Regions from separate parts of the Carnobacterium antarcticum genome, predicted to be linked through region 1. Evidence: a T-box and tRNA genes for the amino acid it is inferred to sense, from the RefSeq annotation. Region 1 holds a T-box; the other regions hold tRNA genes.
The links. The T-box of region 1 lies ahead of NY10_RS00920 (valine--tRNA ligase). A T-box ahead of a tRNA ligase gene usually reads a tRNA of that ligase, here a tRNA-Val.
Positions count from the first base shown of each region.

Region 2: it encodes a tRNA-Val, which carries the amino acid that the T-box ahead of NY10_RS00920 (valine--tRNA ligase) is inferred to sense. The anticodon was not compared.
Region 3: it encodes a tRNA-Val, which carries the amino acid that the T-box ahead of NY10_RS00920 (valine--tRNA ligase) is inferred to sense. The anticodon was not compared.
Region 4: it encodes a tRNA-Val, which carries the amino acid that the T-box ahead of NY10_RS00920 (valine--tRNA ligase) is inferred to sense. The anticodon was not compared.

Region 1 covers NZ_CP010796.1:157,597-161,793, forward strand. The annotation lists gene NY10_RS00910 (redox-sensing transcriptional repressor Rex) at 12-653, shown strand; gene tpx (thiol peroxidase) at 763-1,254, shown strand; T-box leader at 1,321-1,555, shown strand; gene NY10_RS00920 (valine--tRNA ligase) at 1,635-4,197, shown strand, end outside.
Region 2 covers NZ_CP010796.1:2,367,165-2,371,361, forward strand. The annotation lists rRNA gene NY10_RS11185 (23S ribosomal RNA) at 1-1,951, shown strand, start outside; rRNA gene rrf (5S ribosomal RNA) at 2,044-2,159, shown strand; tRNA gene NY10_RS11195 (tRNA-Val) at 2,189-2,264, shown strand; tRNA gene NY10_RS11200 (tRNA-Lys) at 2,266-2,338, shown strand; tRNA gene NY10_RS11205 (tRNA-Leu) at 2,377-2,461, shown strand; tRNA gene NY10_RS11210 (tRNA-Thr) at 2,483-2,558, shown strand; tRNA gene NY10_RS11215 (tRNA-Gly) at 2,562-2,633, shown strand; tRNA gene NY10_RS11220 (tRNA-Leu) at 2,686-2,774, shown strand; tRNA gene NY10_RS11225 (tRNA-Arg) at 2,782-2,855, shown strand; tRNA gene NY10_RS11230 (tRNA-Pro) at 2,901-2,974, shown strand; tRNA gene NY10_RS11235 (tRNA-Ala) at 2,986-3,058, shown strand; tRNA gene NY10_RS11240 (tRNA-Met) at 3,088-3,161, shown strand; tRNA gene NY10_RS11245 (tRNA-Ile) at 3,180-3,253, shown strand; tRNA gene NY10_RS11250 (tRNA-Ser) at 3,298-3,387, shown strand; tRNA gene NY10_RS11255 (tRNA-Met) at 3,413-3,485, shown strand; tRNA gene NY10_RS11260 (tRNA-Asp) at 3,535-3,607, shown strand; tRNA gene NY10_RS11265 (tRNA-Gly) at 3,613-3,683, shown strand; tRNA gene NY10_RS11270 (tRNA-Ile) at 3,692-3,765, shown strand; tRNA gene NY10_RS11275 (tRNA-Ser) at 3,795-3,882, shown strand; tRNA gene NY10_RS11280 (tRNA-Glu) at 3,902-3,973, shown strand; tRNA gene NY10_RS11285 (tRNA-Ser) at 4,030-4,119, shown strand; tRNA gene NY10_RS11290 (tRNA-Met) at 4,145-4,197, shown strand, end outside.
Region 3 covers NZ_CP010796.1:690,962-695,158, reverse strand. The annotation lists rRNA gene NY10_RS03550 (23S ribosomal RNA) at 1-1,548, shown strand, start outside; rRNA gene rrf (5S ribosomal RNA) at 1,641-1,756, shown strand; tRNA gene NY10_RS03540 (tRNA-Asn) at 1,769-1,841, shown strand; tRNA gene NY10_RS03535 (tRNA-Ser) at 1,896-1,984, shown strand; tRNA gene NY10_RS03530 (tRNA-Glu) at 2,002-2,073, shown strand; tRNA gene NY10_RS03525 (tRNA-Val) at 2,085-2,157, shown strand; tRNA gene NY10_RS03520 (tRNA-Asp) at 2,175-2,250, shown strand; tRNA gene NY10_RS03515 (tRNA-Phe) at 2,293-2,368, shown strand; tRNA gene NY10_RS03510 (tRNA-Tyr) at 2,381-2,464, shown strand; tRNA gene NY10_RS03505 (tRNA-Trp) at 2,493-2,566, shown strand; tRNA gene NY10_RS03500 (tRNA-His) at 2,594-2,666, shown strand; tRNA gene NY10_RS03495 (tRNA-Gln) at 2,678-2,749, shown strand; tRNA gene NY10_RS03490 (tRNA-Cys) at 2,785-2,855, shown strand; tRNA gene NY10_RS03485 (tRNA-Leu) at 2,887-2,970, shown strand; gene NY10_RS03480 (ISL3 family transposase) at 3,172-4,197, opposite strand, start outside.
Region 4 covers NZ_CP010796.1:705,898-710,094, reverse strand. The annotation lists rRNA gene NY10_RS03655 (23S ribosomal RNA) at 1-1,350, shown strand, start outside; rRNA gene rrf (5S ribosomal RNA) at 1,443-1,558, shown strand; tRNA gene NY10_RS03645 (tRNA-Asn) at 1,571-1,643, shown strand; tRNA gene NY10_RS03640 (tRNA-Ser) at 1,698-1,786, shown strand; tRNA gene NY10_RS03635 (tRNA-Glu) at 1,804-1,875, shown strand; tRNA gene NY10_RS03630 (tRNA-Val) at 1,887-1,959, shown strand; tRNA gene NY10_RS03625 (tRNA-Asp) at 1,977-2,052, shown strand; tRNA gene NY10_RS03620 (tRNA-Phe) at 2,095-2,170, shown strand; tRNA gene NY10_RS03615 (tRNA-Tyr) at 2,183-2,266, shown strand; tRNA gene NY10_RS03610 (tRNA-Trp) at 2,295-2,368, shown strand; tRNA gene NY10_RS03605 (tRNA-His) at 2,396-2,468, shown strand; tRNA gene NY10_RS03600 (tRNA-Gln) at 2,480-2,551, shown strand; tRNA gene NY10_RS03595 (tRNA-Cys) at 2,587-2,657, shown strand; tRNA gene NY10_RS03590 (tRNA-Leu) at 2,689-2,772, shown strand; gene NY10_RS03585 (LysR family transcriptional regulator) at 3,057-3,938, shown strand.

The sequences.
Region 1 (4,197 bases):
AAGAGGAACAAATGGGAAGTCAGATTCCAAAAGCAACAGCCAGAAGAATGCCTATTTATTATCGTTGTTTAAAAAAGTTGCAAGATAGCGGAGTAAAGCGAATAAAATCAAATGAAATCAGTCAGTTAACGCAGATTCCTTCTGCAACTATTCGACGTGATTTTTCTCATTTCGGGGAATTAGGCAGAAGCGGATACGGTTATGAGGTAGATTATGTTACAAAAGTATTTAATGAGTTATTGAATGTGAATAAAATCATTAAGATTGCTTTAATCGGAGTTGGAAACCTTGGGAAAGCGTTAATCGAAAATAATTTCCGTAGAGATCAAAATTTGAAAATTACATGCGGCTTCGAGAAATGTGAAGAGAATTCCGGCAAAATATTATCAGGAGTTCCGGTTTATTCGATTGATCAGATGAAAGAAGTGTTACTAAGAGAAGAAATTCATGTGGCCATCTCTACGGTCCCTAGCGAATTTTCTCAAGAGGCAGTAGAGATGTTGGTAGATGGAGGGATTACGGCGATATTAAATTTTGCTCCAGGAAGGGTTAATGTGCCGGAACACGTGGATATCCGGTATATTGACTTAACCAGTGAAATTTTAACGTTGGTTTGTTACAATGACTGGCTGCTTCATCCAGTAGTTAAATAGGTATTCGCTTTGTAGTTAGTGAAGCAATTAAAATGGTAAAGGTTGCATTTTTCTTTCCAGCCAGCGTATACTAAAGAAGTAGGTTTATATATGAATAGGAGCGATATACATGGAAATCACAAGAAAAGGCACTCCTTTTAAAGTTGAAGGCACGCAACCCGCAGTGGGAGAACAAGCACCGGATTTTTCAGTGAAAAATTTAAAAGATGAGACCATTGAATTGAAACAATTTAACGGAAAAGTTGTTTTAATCAGTGTCGTACCGGACATTGATACACGTGTTTGTGCGGTTCAAACGAAAGCTTTCAATTCAGCAGCAAGTGCTATCGAAGGCGTACAGTTAATGACGATCTCAACAAATACAAAAGAACAACAAGAAAATTGGTGTGCTGGAGAAGGTATCGAAATGGAGATGTTGCACGATACGGATGCTTCTTTCGGCAAAGCATACGGTTTATTTGTCCCTGAAATGAATGTATTAGCGCGTTCTGTGTTTGTAATCGATGCAAGCGGAAAATTAATCTACAAAGAAATCGTATCTGAAATGGTTGATGAACCAAACTATGACAAAGCTATTGAAGTTGCAAAAGCTGCTCGTTGAGTTTAATTCCGAATTATAAAATACAGGATTGAATTACCACCTTTTCAATGCTAAAATAAGACATACTTAAAAGCGATGAACAAGAAGAGTAATGTTATTTTTGGTTTAATAGAGAAAAGAACAGATGGTGGGAGTTCTTAACCGAAATAAGATGAAGGTAGCTTGGGAGCTGACAGGGTGAAGAAAGAGTAACCTTGTACGGAGTGACGTTACGTTAAAAACGTGAAGAGAGAGGTATATTCGGGAATAACGAATATGCAAACTAGGTGGTACCGCGAATTCTAAAGCATTCGTCCTAATGATTATACATTAGGATGGGTGCTTTTTTTGTCGTTTTATATAATAGCAGCTTTAAAAAAATGAAAAAGGGGTTAAGGGACATGGCAGATGAACTGAAGATGGCGACAAAATATCAACCAAAAGAAGTTGAAGCAGGCCGCTATGAAAAATGGTTAGAAAAAGATTTGTTTAAACCAAGTGGAGACAAAACAAAGCAACCTTACTCTATTGTTATACCTCCGCCAAATGTTACTGGAAAACTTCATTTAGGGCATGCGTGGGATACAGCTTTGCAAGACATCATTATTCGACAAAAACGCATGCAAGGCTACGATACTTTGTGGTTGCCTGGAATGGATCACGCTGGAATTGCGACTCAGGCAAAAGTAGAAGAAAAATTAGCAGAAAAAGGCATTTCTCGCTATGATTTAGGTCGTGAAAAATTTATTGAAACGGTCTGGGATTGGAAAGAAGAATATGCAGAGGTTATCCGCCAACAATGGGCTAAAGTTGGAATATCAGTTGATTACAGCCGCGAGCGTTTTACATTAGATGACGGCTTGTCAGAAGCCGTAAAAAAAGTTTTCGTTACAATGTATGAAAAGAAACTGATTTATCGCGGCGAGTATATTATCAACTGGGATCCAAAAGCTAAAACAGCTTTATCAGATATTGAAGTGATCCATAAAGACGTTGAAGGAGCTTTTTACCACATGAGCTACCCGTTGTCCGATGGCAGCGGTGTTGTTGAAATTGCTACTACTCGTCCTGAAACAATGTTAGGCGATACTGCAATTGCTGTGCATCCTGAAGATGAACGTTACCAGCAATTAATTGGGAAAACTGTTTTATTACCGTTAATGAACCGTGAAATACCGATTGTTGCTGATGAATACGTTGAAAAGGACTTTGGTACAGGGGTTGTTAAGATCACCCCTGCCCATGACCCTAATGACTTTGAAGTCGGGAACCGTCATGATTTGCCGCGTGTCAACGTGATGCATGAAGATGGAACGATGAATGAGCTGGCTGGCAAGTATGCTGGAATGGATCGATTTGCAGCTCGTAAAGCAGTTGTTAAAGATCTGGAAGCAGAAGGTCATTTAATCAAAATTGAAAAAATGGTTCACAGTGTCGGACATTCTGAACGTACAGGAGTAGTAGTCGAACCGCGTTTATCAACACAATGGTTTGTTAAAATGGAGTCTTTAGCAAAAGAAGCGATAGACAATCAAGAAACAGATAACAAAGTGTCTTTTGTCCCTGATCGTTTTGAGAATACGTATATGCGTTGGATGGAAAATGTTCACGATTGGGTTATTTCACGTCAACTATGGTGGGGACATCGAATTCCGGCTTGGTACCATAAGACGACTGGCGAATTGTATGTCGGCATGGAAGCGCCGGAAAACAGCGAGGATTGGGTTCAAGATCCGGATGTATTGGACACTTGGTTTAGCTCAGCTTTATGGCCGTTTTCAACAATGGGCTGGCCAGATGAAGAAGCGGAAGATTTTAAACGGTACTTCCCAACGGACACATTGGTTACAGGCTACGACATTATTTTCTTCTGGGTCAGCCGGATGATTTTCCAGAGTTTGGAATTTACTGGAAAAAGACCGTTTAAGAACGTTTTGATTCATGGTCTGATTCGCGATGAAGAGGGACGCAAAATGAGTAAGTCATTAGGCAATGGGATTGATCCGATGGATGTGATCGATCAATATGGTGCAGATGCACTGCGCTGGTTCTTATCGAACGGATCTTCTCCTGGTCAAGATGTGCGTTTCAGTTACGATAAAATGGACGCTGCTTGGAACTTCATCAATAAAATTTGGAACGCTAGTCGTTTCGCATTGATGAATATGGAAAACTTTACTGTTGAGCAAATAGATTTGACTGGTGAAAAAACCGTTGCGGATCGCTGGATTTTAACTAAATTAAATGAAACCATTCAAAAAGTCACTGATACGTCTGAACGTTTTGAGTTCGGCGAAGCCGGTCGGATTTTGTATCATTTTATTTGGGATGATTTTTGTGACTGGTACATTGAAATGAGTAAGGAAGTATTGTTTGGCGAAAATGAAACAGCCAAACAAACGACTAGAAGTATTTTGGCTCATGTTTTAGATCAAACGTTACGCCTGCTGCACCCGATTATGCCATTCGTGACGGAAGAAATTTGGGAAAACATCCCCCACGAAGGCGAGTCGCTAGTGATTGCGGATTATCCGGTAGTACGTCCAGAATTATCTGATGAAGCGGCTACTAAAGGAATGGATATTTTGATGGAATTGATTCGTTCGGTTCGAAATATTCGTTCAGAAGTGAATACGCCTTTATCAAAACCGATTGAACTGATGATCAAAACCAATGACGAAACAGCAGAACAGTTCTTAAAAGAAAATGTTTCGTATATTGAACGTTTCTGCAACCCGGAAGTTCTAACCATTTCCAGTAACGTAGAAGCTCCTGAAACAGCGATGAGCGCTGTTATTACAGGCGCTGAAATTTATCTGCCGCTAGCAGGTTTGATCAACTTAGAGGAAGAAATTGCCCGTCTTGAAAAAGAGTTGGTTAAGTGGGACAAAGAAGTTAAACGTGTCAAAGGAAAATTATCAAATGCTAAGTTTGTTGATAATGCTCCAGAAGCTGTAGTAGCAG
Region 2 (4,197 bases), 400 kb from region 1:
ATTGATTTATATCCGGGAGTCAGACTACGAGTGATAAGATCCGTAGTCGAGAGGGAAACAGCCCAGACCACCAGCTAAGGTCCCAAAGTTTATGTTAAGTGGAAAAGGATGTGGGGTTGCTTAGACAACTAGGATGTTGGCTCAGAAGCAGCCATCATTTAAAGAGTGCGTAATAGCTCACTAGTCGAGTGACCCTGCGCCGAAAATTTACCGGGGCTAAACATAACACCGAAGCTGTGGATAGAACTTAGGTTCTATGGTAGGAGAGCGTTCTAAGGGCGTCGAAGCTAGACCGTGAGGACTGGTGGAGCGCTTAGAAGTGAGAATGCCGGTATGAGTAGCGAAAGACGGGTGAGAATCCCGTCCACCGAATGACTAAGGTTTCCTGGGGAAGGCTCGTCCTCCCAGGGTTAGTCGGGACCTAAGTCGAGGCCGATAGGCGTAGACGATGGATAACAGGTTGAGATTCCTGTACCCGTTTGTTTTGTTTGAGCAATGGAGGGACACAGTAGGCTAAGGAATACGCACTGTTGGATATGTGCGTCCAAGCAACAAGTCTTGAAGCGAGTCAAATGCTTGCTTCTCTAAGGACAAGTTGTGATGGGGAGGGAAATTAAGTACCGAAGTTCCCGATGTCACACTGTCAAGAAAAGCTTCTAGTGAGAAACAAACGGCCCGTACCGCAAACCGACACAGGTAGTCGAGGAGAGAATCCTAAGGTGTGCGAGTGAACTCTCGTTAAGGAACTCGGCAAAATGACCCCGTAACTTCGGGAGAAGGGGTGCTGACCATTTGGTCAGCCGCAGTGAATAGGCCCAAGCAACTGTTTATCAAAAACACAGGTCTCTGCTAAATCGAAAGATGACGTATAGGGGCTGACGCCTGCCCGGTGCTGGAAGGTTAAGAGGATGGGTTAGCTTTCGAGCGAAGCTCAGAATTGAAGCCCCAGTAAACGGCGGCCGTAACTATAACGGTCCTAAGGTAGCGAAATTCCTTGTCGGGTAAGTTCCGACCCGCACGAAAGGCGTAATGATTTGGGCACTGTCTCAACGAGAGACTCGGTGAAATTATAGTACCTGTGAAGATGCAGGTTACCCGCGACAGGACGGAAAGACCCCATGGAGCTTTACTGCAGTTTGATATTGAGTGTTTGTACAGCTTGTACAGGATAGGTAGGAGCCGATGAAACCAGGACGCTAGTCTTGGTGGAGGCGTTGGTGGGATACTACCCTTGCTGTATGACCACTCTAACCCACAGCCATGATCTGGCTGGGAGACAGTGTCTGACGGGCAGTTTGACTGGGGCGGTCGCCTCCTAAAGAGTAACGGAGGCGCCCAAAGGTTCCCTCAGAATGGTTGGAAATCATTCGTAGAGTGTAAAGGCAGAAGGGAGCTTGACTGCGAGACCTACAAGTCGAGCAGGGACGAAAGTCGGGCTTAGTGATCCGGTGGTTCCGCATGGAAGGGCCATCGCTCAACGGATAAAAGCTACCCTGGGGATAACAGGCTTATCTCCCCCAAGAGTCCACATCGACGGGGAGGTTTGGCACCTCGATGTCGGCTCATCGCATCCTGGGGCTGTAGTCGGTCCCAAGGGTTGGGCTGTTCGCCCATTAAAGCGGTACGCGAGCTGGGTTCAGAACGTCGTGAGACAGTTCGGTCCCTATCCGTCGCGGGCGCAGGAAATTTGAGAGGAGCTGTCCTTAGTACGAGAGGACCGGGATGGACACACCGCTGGTGTACCAGTTGTTCTGCCAAGAGCATCGCTGGGTAGCTATGTGTGGACGGGATAAACGCTGAAAGCATCTAAGCGTGAAGCCCCCCTCAAGATGAGATTTCCCATCACGTAAGTGAGTAAGACCCCTGAGAGATGATCAGGTAGATAGGTTGGAAGTGGAAGTACAGCGATGTATGGAGCGGACCAATACTAATCGGTCGAGGACTTAACCAATTTTTTAAACGGTGTCTTGGTTTCGACACGATGTTGCAAAAGAAAAACACTATCCAGTTTTGAGAGAACACCGTTCTCTTGATGAAAAAATGTGCGGTGGTGACGGCAAGAAGGTCACACCTGTTCCCATGCCGAACACAGCAGTTAAGCTTCTTAGCGCCGATGGTAGTGAAGGGTTTCCCTTTGTGAGAGTAGGACGCTGCCGCGCATTGATTCATTAAATTTAATTTATCCCATGGAGGTTTAGCTCAGCTGGGAGAGCATCTGCCTTACAAGCAGAGGGTCAGCGGTTCGATCCCGTTAACCTCCACCATGAGTCATTAGCTCAGTTGGTAGAGCATCTGACTTTTAATCAGAGGGTCGCAGGTTCGAATCCTGCATGACTCATAACTAAACATCTATGATGGATAGTTATGCTACGCTTAGCGGGTGTGGCGGAATTGGCAGACGCACTAGATTTAGGATCTAGCGTCGAGAGACGTGGGGGTTCAAGTCCCTTCACCCGCACCATTTATTCTTTTTACTGTATTAGCCGGCTTAGCTCAGTTGGTAGAGCATCTGATTTGTAATCAGAGGGTCGAGGGTTCAACTCCTTTAGCCGGCACCATTTGCGGAAGTAGTTCAGTGGTAGAACGCCACCTTGCCAAGGTGGAGGTCGCGGGTTCGAACCCCGTCTTCCGCTTACTAGACCAACTAGTAAGCAAGATTTGAAAAAATCATTGCTTGTTCTAAATGCCGGGGTGGCGGAACAGGTAGACGCACAGGACTTAAAATCCTGCGGTGAGTGATCACCGTGCCGGTTCGATTCCGGCCCTCGGCACCATTATTCAGCACCCATAGCTCAATTGGATAGAGTACCTGACTACGAATCAGGCGGTTAGAGGTTCGACTCCTCTTGGGTGCATTCCATTTTACATAATCAAGAATGGAAATACCAGATTTCAACATACGGGAAGTAGCTCAGCTTGGTAGAGCACTTGGTTTGGGACCAAGGGGTCGCAGGTTCGAATCCTGTCTTCCCGATTTAAAATGTTGGGGCCTTAGCTCAGCTGGGAGAGCGCCTGCCTTGCACGCAGGAGGTCAGCGGTTCGATCCCGCTAGGCTCCACTTTTAAGTTTTTAATTATTAGATATTTTGGCGGTGTAGCTCAGCTGGCTAGAGCGTCCGGTTCATACCCGGGAGGTCGGGGGTTCGATCCCCTTCGCCGCTATTACAATTGAAAGAGCTTGGACCTTTAGCTCAGTTGGTTAGAGCAGACGGCTCATAACCGTCCGGTCGCAGGTTCGAGTCCTGCAAGGTCCATTAGTCGTATCTTTTATGATTGATTACCTTGTATACATTATAACGGAGGATTACCCAAGTCTGGCTGAAGGGAACGGTCTTGAAAACCGTCAGGTGTGTAAAAGCACGCAAGAGTTCGAATCTCTTATCCTCCTTATCTTCATTTTTTATTCTTATTATCGCGGGGTGGAGCAGTTGGCAGCTCGTCGGGCTCATAACCCGAAGGTCACAGGTTCAAATCCTGTCCCCGCAATTATTATCATAGAACGCATATGATAAATAAATAGTACAATGCAAAAAAAGGTCTCGTGGTGTAGGGGTTAACATGTCTGCCTGTCACGCAGAAGATCGCGGGTTCGATTCCCGTCGAGACCGTTTTTGCGGGTGTAGTTTAGTGGTAAAACCACAGCCTTCCAAGCTGTTGATGCGAGTTCGATTCTCGTCACCCGCTTTTTTTATGGGCCTATAGCTCAGCTGGTTAGAGCGCACGCCTGATAAGCGTGAGGTCGATGGTTCGAGTCCATTTAGGCCCATTGAAATATATATTTTAGTTATTGGATTTGGGGAAGTACTCAAGAGGCTCAAGAGGCGCCCCTGCTAAGGGTGTAGGTCGCTAACGCGGCGCGAGGGTTCGAATCCCTCCTTCTCCGTTTTTAATATTTGAAACAAGGCCCGTTGGTCAAGTGGTTAAGACACCGCCCTTTCACGGCGGTATCACGGGTTCGAATCCCGTACGGGTCATAGCAATGAATTGCTTATAATTGAATGCAGTAAGTTGTTATAACAGTTGGAATTATGGAGGATTACCCAAGTCTGGCTGAAGGGAACGGTCTTGAAAACCGTCAGGTGTGTAAAAGCACGCAAGAGTTCGAATCTCTTATCCTCCTTATCTTCATTTTTTATTCTTATTATCGCGGGGTGGAGCAGTTGGCAGCTCGTCGGGCTCATAACCCGAAGGTCACAGG
Region 3 (4,197 bases), 530 kb from region 1:
CCCAGGGTTAGTCGGGACCTAAGTCGAGGCCGATAGGCGTAGACGATGGATAACAGGTTGAGATTCCTGTACCCGTTTGTTTTGTTTGAGCAATGGAGGGACACAGTAGGCTAAGGAATACGCACTGTTGGATATGTGCGTCCAAGCAACAAGTCTTGAAGCGAGTCAAATGCTTGCTTCTCTAAGGACAAGTTGTGATGGGGAGGGAAATTAAGTACCGAAGTTCCTGATGTCACACTGTCAAGAAAAGCTTCTAGTGAGAAACAAACGGCCCGTACCGCAAACCGACACAGGTAGTCGAGGAGAGAATCCTAAGGTGTGCGAGTGAACTCTCGTTAAGGAACTCGGCAAAATGACCCCGTAACTTCGGGAGAAGGGGTGCTGACCATTTGGTCAGCCGCAGTGAATAGGCCCAAGCAACTGTTTATCAAAAACACAGGTCTCTGCTAAATCGAAAGATGACGTATAGGGGCTGACGCCTGCCCGGTGCTGGAAGGTTAAGAGGATGGGTTAGCTCTCGAGCGAAGCTCAGAATTGAAGCCCCAGTAAACGGCGGCCGTAACTATAACGGTCCTAAGGTAGCGAAATTCCTTGTCGGGTAAGTTCCGACCCGCACGAAAGGCGTAATGATTTGGGCACTGTCTCAACGAGAGACTCGGTGAAATTATAGTACCTGTGAAGATGCAGGTTACCCGCGACAGGACGGAAAGACCCCATGGAGCTTTACTGCAGTTTGATATTGAGTGTTTGTACAGCTTGTACAGGATAGGTAGGAGCCGATGAAACCAGGACGCTAGTCTTGGTGGAGGCGTTGGTGGGATACTACCCTTGCTGTATGACCACTCTAACCCACAGCCATGATCTGGCTGGGAGACAGTGTCTGACGGGCAGTTTGACTGGGGCGGTCGCCTCCTAAAGAGTAACGGAGGCGCCCAAAGGTTCCCTCAGAATGGTTGGAAATCATTCGTAGAGTGTAAAGGCAGAAGGGAGCTTGACTGCGAGACCTACAAGTCGAGCAGGGACGAAAGTCGGGCTTAGTGATCCGGTGGTTCCGCATGGAAGGGCCATCGCTCAACGGATAAAAGCTACCCTGGGGATAACAGGCTTATCTCCCCCAAGAGTCCACATCGACGGGGAGGTTTGGCACCTCGATGTCGGCTCATCGCATCCTGGGGCTGTAGTCGGTCCCAAGGGTTGGGCTGTTCGCCCATTAAAGCGGTACGCGAGCTGGGTTCAGAACGTCGTGAGACAGTTCGGTCCCTATCCGTCGCGGGCGCAGGAAATTTGAGAGGAGCTGTCCTTAGTACGAGAGGACCGGGATGGACACACCGCTGGTGTACCAGTTGTTCTGCCAAGAGCATCGCTGGGTAGCTATGTGTGGACGGGATAAACGCTGAAAGCATCTAAGCGTGAAGCCCCCCTCAAGATGAGATTTCCCATCACGCAAGTGAGTAAGACCCCTGAGAGATGATCAGGTAGATAGGTTGGAAGTGGAAGTACAGCGATGTATGGAGCGGACCAATACTAATCGGTCGAGGACTTAACCAATTTTTTAAACGGTGTCTTGGTTTCGACACGATGTTGCAAGAGAAAAACACTATCCAGTTTTGAGAGAACACCGTTCTCTTGATGAACCAATGTGCGGTGGTGACGGCAAGAAGGTCACACCTGTTCCCATGCCGAACACAGCAGTTAAGCTTCTTAGCGCCGATGGTAGTGAAGGGTTTCCCTTTGTGAGAGTAGGACGCTGCCGCGCATTGATCATTATTCCGCAATAGCTCAGCTGGTAGAGCGCATGACTGTTAATCATGATGTCGCAGGTTCGAATCCTGCTTGCGGAGTCCATAGATTTCTATGAAAAAGAAACACAAAAGAGAGTGTCGAAGAACCAACTTGGAGAGTTGTCCGAGCGGCCGAAGGAGCATGATTGGAAATCATGTAGGCGGTGCACACTGTCTCAAGGGTTCGAATCCCTTACTCTCCGTTTCAAAATTGCGTTTCGGCCCGTTGGTCAAGTGGTTAAGACACCGCCCTTTCACGGCGGTATCACGGGTTCGAATCCCGTACGGGTCATGAGTCATTTAGGAGGTTTAGCTCAGCTGGGAGAGCATCTGCCTTACAAGCAGAGGGTCAGCGGTTCGATCCCGTTAACCTCCATTGAACAATTTTATAACGGTCTCGTGGTGTAGGGGTTAACATGTCTGCCTGTCACGCAGAAGATCGCGGGTTCGATTCCCGTCGAGACCGCCATTTTTTTAATACAAGCATTACGGAACCGAAAGGTTCGATTATGGCCTGGTAGCTCAGTTGGTAGAGCACTTGATTGAAGCTCAAGGTGTCGGCAGTTCGATTCTGTCCCAGGCCACCATTTTTTTCAACTGGAGGGGTAGCGAAGTGGCTAAACGCGGCGGACTGTAAATCCGCTCCTTCGGGTTCGGCAGTTCGAATCTGCCCCCCTCCACCATTTTTTTTTAAAACCCATCTAAACTGATAGGGATATAGTTTAAAGGTAGAACAATGGTCTCCAAAACCATTAGTGTGGGTTCAATTCCTACTATCCCTGCCATTTTTATATTTAACCTTTTACATTACGGCGATTGTGGCGAAGTGGTTAACGCACCGGATTGTGGTTCCGGCATACGTGGGTTCGATCCCCATCAGTCGCCTTTTTCATTTATGGGCTATAGCCAAGCGGTAAGGCAAGGGACTTTGACTCCCTTATGCGTTGGTTCGAATCCAGCTAGCCCAGTTTTTTAGAATAACCCAACACTCAATTTTAAAGATGGCGGTATAGCCAAGTGGTAAGGCAGAGGTCTGCAAAACCTTCATCACCGGTTCAAATCCGGTTACCGCCTTATCTAATGAATTGCCTGTTGTCAGCATCCTGCCGGCGTGGCGGAATTGGTAGACGCGCTGGACTCAAAATCCTGTGCCCGCGAGGGCGTGCCGGTTCGATTCCGGCCGCCGGTATCCTAAAGTCTCCAGCAGTCTTCGGACTGTTGGAGACTTTTTTTGGTGCGCCCGGCATGGGTGATAACTTGGTGGTGAAAGTCCACTACAGGCTTGGCAGTAGGAACTGTTAGCGAATAGGGTTCTACGTCAACTGACGTTGGTAAAGAATTTTAGTCCCTTATTTAATTAAAAAAACTTGAACACTTTTCATGGTAGGCGTTATGCTGCTATGAAAAGTGTTTTTTCGTTCTGTTTAATAGCCGCTGGTTTCATATTAAAATGCAGAAGAATACGGTTTTTATAGTTCACGAAGTTTCGGTAGCCGTAGGCCACACGGTTAAGAACTTTGATCTTATTGTTGATTCCTTCAATTTTTCCGTTTGAATACTTATAGGTAACGGTATTTTTTATGTGCTTCATATGTTTTTTCAATGTTTTGAGGCTCGTCTTCATTGGTTTTGAAATAAGTGGATAATCTTTTTCTAAAATCTTTACTAGCTCATCATAGTCATTCTCTTCAAGAGCCTTTAGAATCGTTTGATACACCTCATAAGTCTCTTTCAGAACGGTGTTGTAGCCCAACAGTTCGTCGACGATCGCTGATTCTAAGCGTAGACCAAATAAAGCATAATAAGTATAGGTTGTATAAGACAGTTCAGATTCTTTCTTTAAGATTTTTTTCCAAAACCGTTTTAATCGACGGTACTTTTTCATATCTTCTCCATTTGAGGTATGAAATTGATTCATAACCGTTATCCTTGTACGATTCAGTGAACGATTAATCAGCTGGACAATATGAAAACGATCAATAATGATCTTGGCGTTTGGAAAAAGAATGGGAATAAAATTGACGTAACCAGCGTTCATATCGACTGTAATGGTTTCTACTTTTTTTCTAGCCTTTAGGCTATACCGTGAAAGGAAATGGTCTTTTATCGTTCGACTGTCTCGAGAAGGCAAGATATCAATGATCGTTCCTTTTTCGGCATCAATGTATTCAAAAGCCATTGTGCTATTGGCATACTTAAACTCGTCAAACGAAAGATGTTTAGGAAGCCAGAAGTAATGCGGTTTGTAATTCTTAGCTTGCTCGTTAATAACGCGCTGCGTCGTTGCTGAAGAAACTCCCGTTTGACTAGAGATATCTTTTATAGATTGAGCCATAGACGATTTATCTAAAATTTGTGCTTTTACATGATTTGAAATAAAACAATTTTCTTTCAATAGAGGCGTTTTCGCAGTAAA
Region 4 (4,197 bases), 550 kb from region 1:
TGGGGAGGGAAATTAAGTACCGAAGTTCCTGATGTCACACTGTCAAGAAAAGCTTCTAGTGAGAAACAAACGGCCCGTACCGCAAACCGACACAGGTAGTCGAGGAGAGAATCCTAAGGTGTGCGAGTGAACTCTCGTTAAGGAACTCGGCAAAATGACCCCGTAACTTCGGGAGAAGGGGTGCTGACCATTTGGTCAGCCGCAGTGAATAGGCCCAAGCAACTGTTTATCAAAAACACAGGTCTCTGCTAAATCGAAAGATGACGTATAGGGGCTGACGCCTGCCCGGTGCTGGAAGGTTAAGAGGATGGGTTAGCTCTCGAGCGAAGCTCAGAATTGAAGCCCCAGTAAACGGCGGCCGTAACTATAACGGTCCTAAGGTAGCGAAATTCCTTGTCGGGTAAGTTCCGACCCGCACGAAAGGCGTAATGATTTGGGCACTGTCTCAACGAGAGACTCGGTGAAATTATAGTACCTGTGAAGATGCAGGTTACCCGCGACAGGACGGAAAGACCCCATGGAGCTTTACTGCAGTTTGATATTGAGTGTTTGTACAGCTTGTACAGGATAGGTAGGAGCCGATGAAACCAGGACGCTAGTCTTGGTGGAGGCGTTGGTGGGATACTACCCTTGCTGTATGACCACTCTAACCCACAGCCATGATCTGGCTGGGAGACAGTGTCTGACGGGCAGTTTGACTGGGGCGGTCGCCTCCTAAAGAGTAACGGAGGCGCCCAAAGGTTCCCTCAGAATGGTTGGAAATCATTCGTAGAGTGTAAAGGCAGAAGGGAGCTTGACTGCGAGACCTACAAGTCGAGCAGGGACGAAAGTCGGGCTTAGTGATCCGGTGGTTCCGCATGGAAGGGCCATCGCTCAACGGATAAAAGCTACCCTGGGGATAACAGGCTTATCTCCCCCAAGAGTCCACATCGACGGGGAGGTTTGGCACCTCGATGTCGGCTCATCGCATCCTGGGGCTGTAGTCGGTCCCAAGGGTTGGGCTGTTCGCCCATTAAAGCGGTACGCGAGCTGGGTTCAGAACGTCGTGAGACAGTTCGGTCCCTATCCGTCGCGGGCGCAGGAAATTTGAGAGGAGCTGTCCTTAGTACGAGAGGACCGGGATGGACACACCGCTGGTGTACCAGTTGTTCTGCCAAGAGCATCGCTGGGTAGCTATGTGTGGACGGGATAAACGCTGAAAGCATCTAAGCGTGAAGCCCCCCTCAAGATGAGATTTCCCATCACGCAAGTGAGTAAGACCCCTGAGAGATGATCAGGTAGATAGGTTGGAAGTGGAAGTACAGCGATGTATGGAGCGGACCAATACTAATCGGTCGAGGACTTAACCAATTTTTTAAACGGTGTCTTGGTTTCGACACGATGTTGCAAGAGAAAAACACTATCCAGTTTTGAGAGAACACCGTTCTCTTGATGAACCAATGTGCGGTGGTGACGGCAAGAAGGTCACACCTGTTCCCATGCCGAACACAGCAGTTAAGCTTCTTAGCGCCGATGGTAGTGAAGGGTTTCCCTTTGTGAGAGTAGGACGCTGCCGCGCATTGATCATTATTCCGCAATAGCTCAGCTGGTAGAGCGCATGACTGTTAATCATGATGTCGCAGGTTCGAATCCTGCTTGCGGAGTCCATAGATTTCTATGAAAAAGAAACACAAAAGAGAGTGTCGAAGAACCAACTTGGAGAGTTGTCCGAGCGGCCGAAGGAGCATGATTGGAAATCATGTAGGCGGTGCACACTGTCTCAAGGGTTCGAATCCCTTACTCTCCGTTTCAAAATTGCGTTTCGGCCCGTTGGTCAAGTGGTTAAGACACCGCCCTTTCACGGCGGTATCACGGGTTCGAATCCCGTACGGGTCATGAGTCATTTAGGAGGTTTAGCTCAGCTGGGAGAGCATCTGCCTTACAAGCAGAGGGTCAGCGGTTCGATCCCGTTAACCTCCATTGAACAATTTTATAACGGTCTCGTGGTGTAGGGGTTAACATGTCTGCCTGTCACGCAGAAGATCGCGGGTTCGATTCCCGTCGAGACCGCCATTTTTTTAATACAAGCATTACGGAACCGAAAGGTTCGATTATGGCCTGGTAGCTCAGTTGGTAGAGCACTTGATTGAAGCTCAAGGTGTCGGCAGTTCGATTCTGTCCCAGGCCACCATTTTTTTCAACTGGAGGGGTAGCGAAGTGGCTAAACGCGGCGGACTGTAAATCCGCTCCTTCGGGTTCGGCAGTTCGAATCTGCCCCCCTCCACCATTTTTTTTTAAAACCCATCTAAACTGATAGGGATATAGTTTAAAGGTAGAACAATGGTCTCCAAAACCATTAGTGTGGGTTCAATTCCTACTATCCCTGCCATTTTTATATTTAACCTTTTACATTACGGCGATTGTGGCGAAGTGGTTAACGCACCGGATTGTGGTTCCGGCATACGTGGGTTCGATCCCCATCAGTCGCCTTTTTCATTTATGGGCTATAGCCAAGCGGTAAGGCAAGGGACTTTGACTCCCTTATGCGTTGGTTCGAATCCAGCTAGCCCAGTTTTTTAGAATAACCCAACACTCAATTTTAAAGATGGCGGTATAGCCAAGTGGTAAGGCAGAGGTCTGCAAAACCTTCATCACCGGTTCAAATCCGGTTACCGCCTTATCTAATGAATTGCCTGTTGTCAGCATCCTGCCGGCGTGGCGGAATTGGTAGACGCGCTGGACTCAAAATCCTGTGCCCGCGAGGGCGTGCCGGTTCGATTCCGGCCGCCGGTATCCTAAAAGCTCCAACAGTCTTCGGACTGTCGGGGCTTTTTTATTTGTTCTATAAAGTACTGTTACACGTACGTATGAATGATAATGACAATTAGGTGCAGAACCAAATATTTTTATTCAGCTGAACAAAAATATATCCGCTAAAGCACCTATAGTATTAAACAAATAGTTTTCCTTCTTAAGTCCTTACTTAATGGCTAACTATATCATAGAATGATATAGTTGAGATGTTAAATACCTATTTGAAGGACTCTATATAGCAATCAAACATAGGAGGAAAATGTATGGAAATTCGTGTCTTGCGCTATTTTTTAGCTGTTGCACAAGAGGAGAGTATTTCAGCAGCAGCTCAGTTGTTGCATCTTTCCCAACCGACACTTTCCAGACAGCTTAAGGAACTGGAAGAAGAGTTAGGCATTATTTTATTTATTCGCGGCAACAGAAAAATAAGTTTGACAGAAGAAGGAGTATATTTAGTTAATCGAGCAAAAGAGATTTTGTCCTTGGTAGATAAAACAACTTTAAACCTTAAAGAAGCAGAAGTTGTTAGCGGCGATATTTATATCGGTGGCGGTGAAAGTAAGGCAATGAGGCTGATCGCCAAAATAAGCAAAGAGATAATGGATGAGTATCCTGAAGTTCGTATTCATCTATATAGCGGCAATGCGGACGAATTGGCGGAAAAATTAGATAATGGGTTATTAGATTTCGGGATTGTGATCGATCCTTCAGATAAACAAAAATATGATGCTATCCGCTTGCCTGATAGAGATATATGGGGACTTTTGATGCAAGACAGCAGTTCTTTAGCAAAGAAAGATGTTATCGTTTCAAGTGATTTGAAGGGATTACCGTTGATCGTGTCTCGTCAAACACATGTAGCCAATGAATTATCAAACTGGCTAGGCAATAATTTGGAGCAGTATAACATAGTCGCAACATACAACTTACTTTATAATGCGTCTTTGTTGGTAAGCGAAGGAGTTGGTTATGCGTTGTGTTTGTATGGTCTGATAAATACCACTGGAGAGAGTGATCTTTGTTTTCGTCCTTTAGAACCAAGTCTAGAAGCAAAATTGACGATCGTTTGGAAGAAGAATCAGATTCATTCAAATGCTGCAAAGAAATTTTTGGAGAGCGTTAGAAGTAATTTAAAGATAGAGTGAAGGACCAGCCGACTTTTTGTTTTCTTTTTAATTAACTCGATCAATCCTCAATTCCTAATGTCCACTGCCTTCAATGCACATTTTTGGTTTTTAATAATGCTTATAATTCTAGTCGCTTGAAGTTTCTAAATCAGTTAGTTTTAAATAAGGTTTGCTTCTTGATTTGAGGAAAACGCTGAGACGCCTCATCAAAAATTGGGAAACGTTATGTTTTGTGTTCGTATTATTTTACTTTACAATGGAACATGAAGAGAATTGA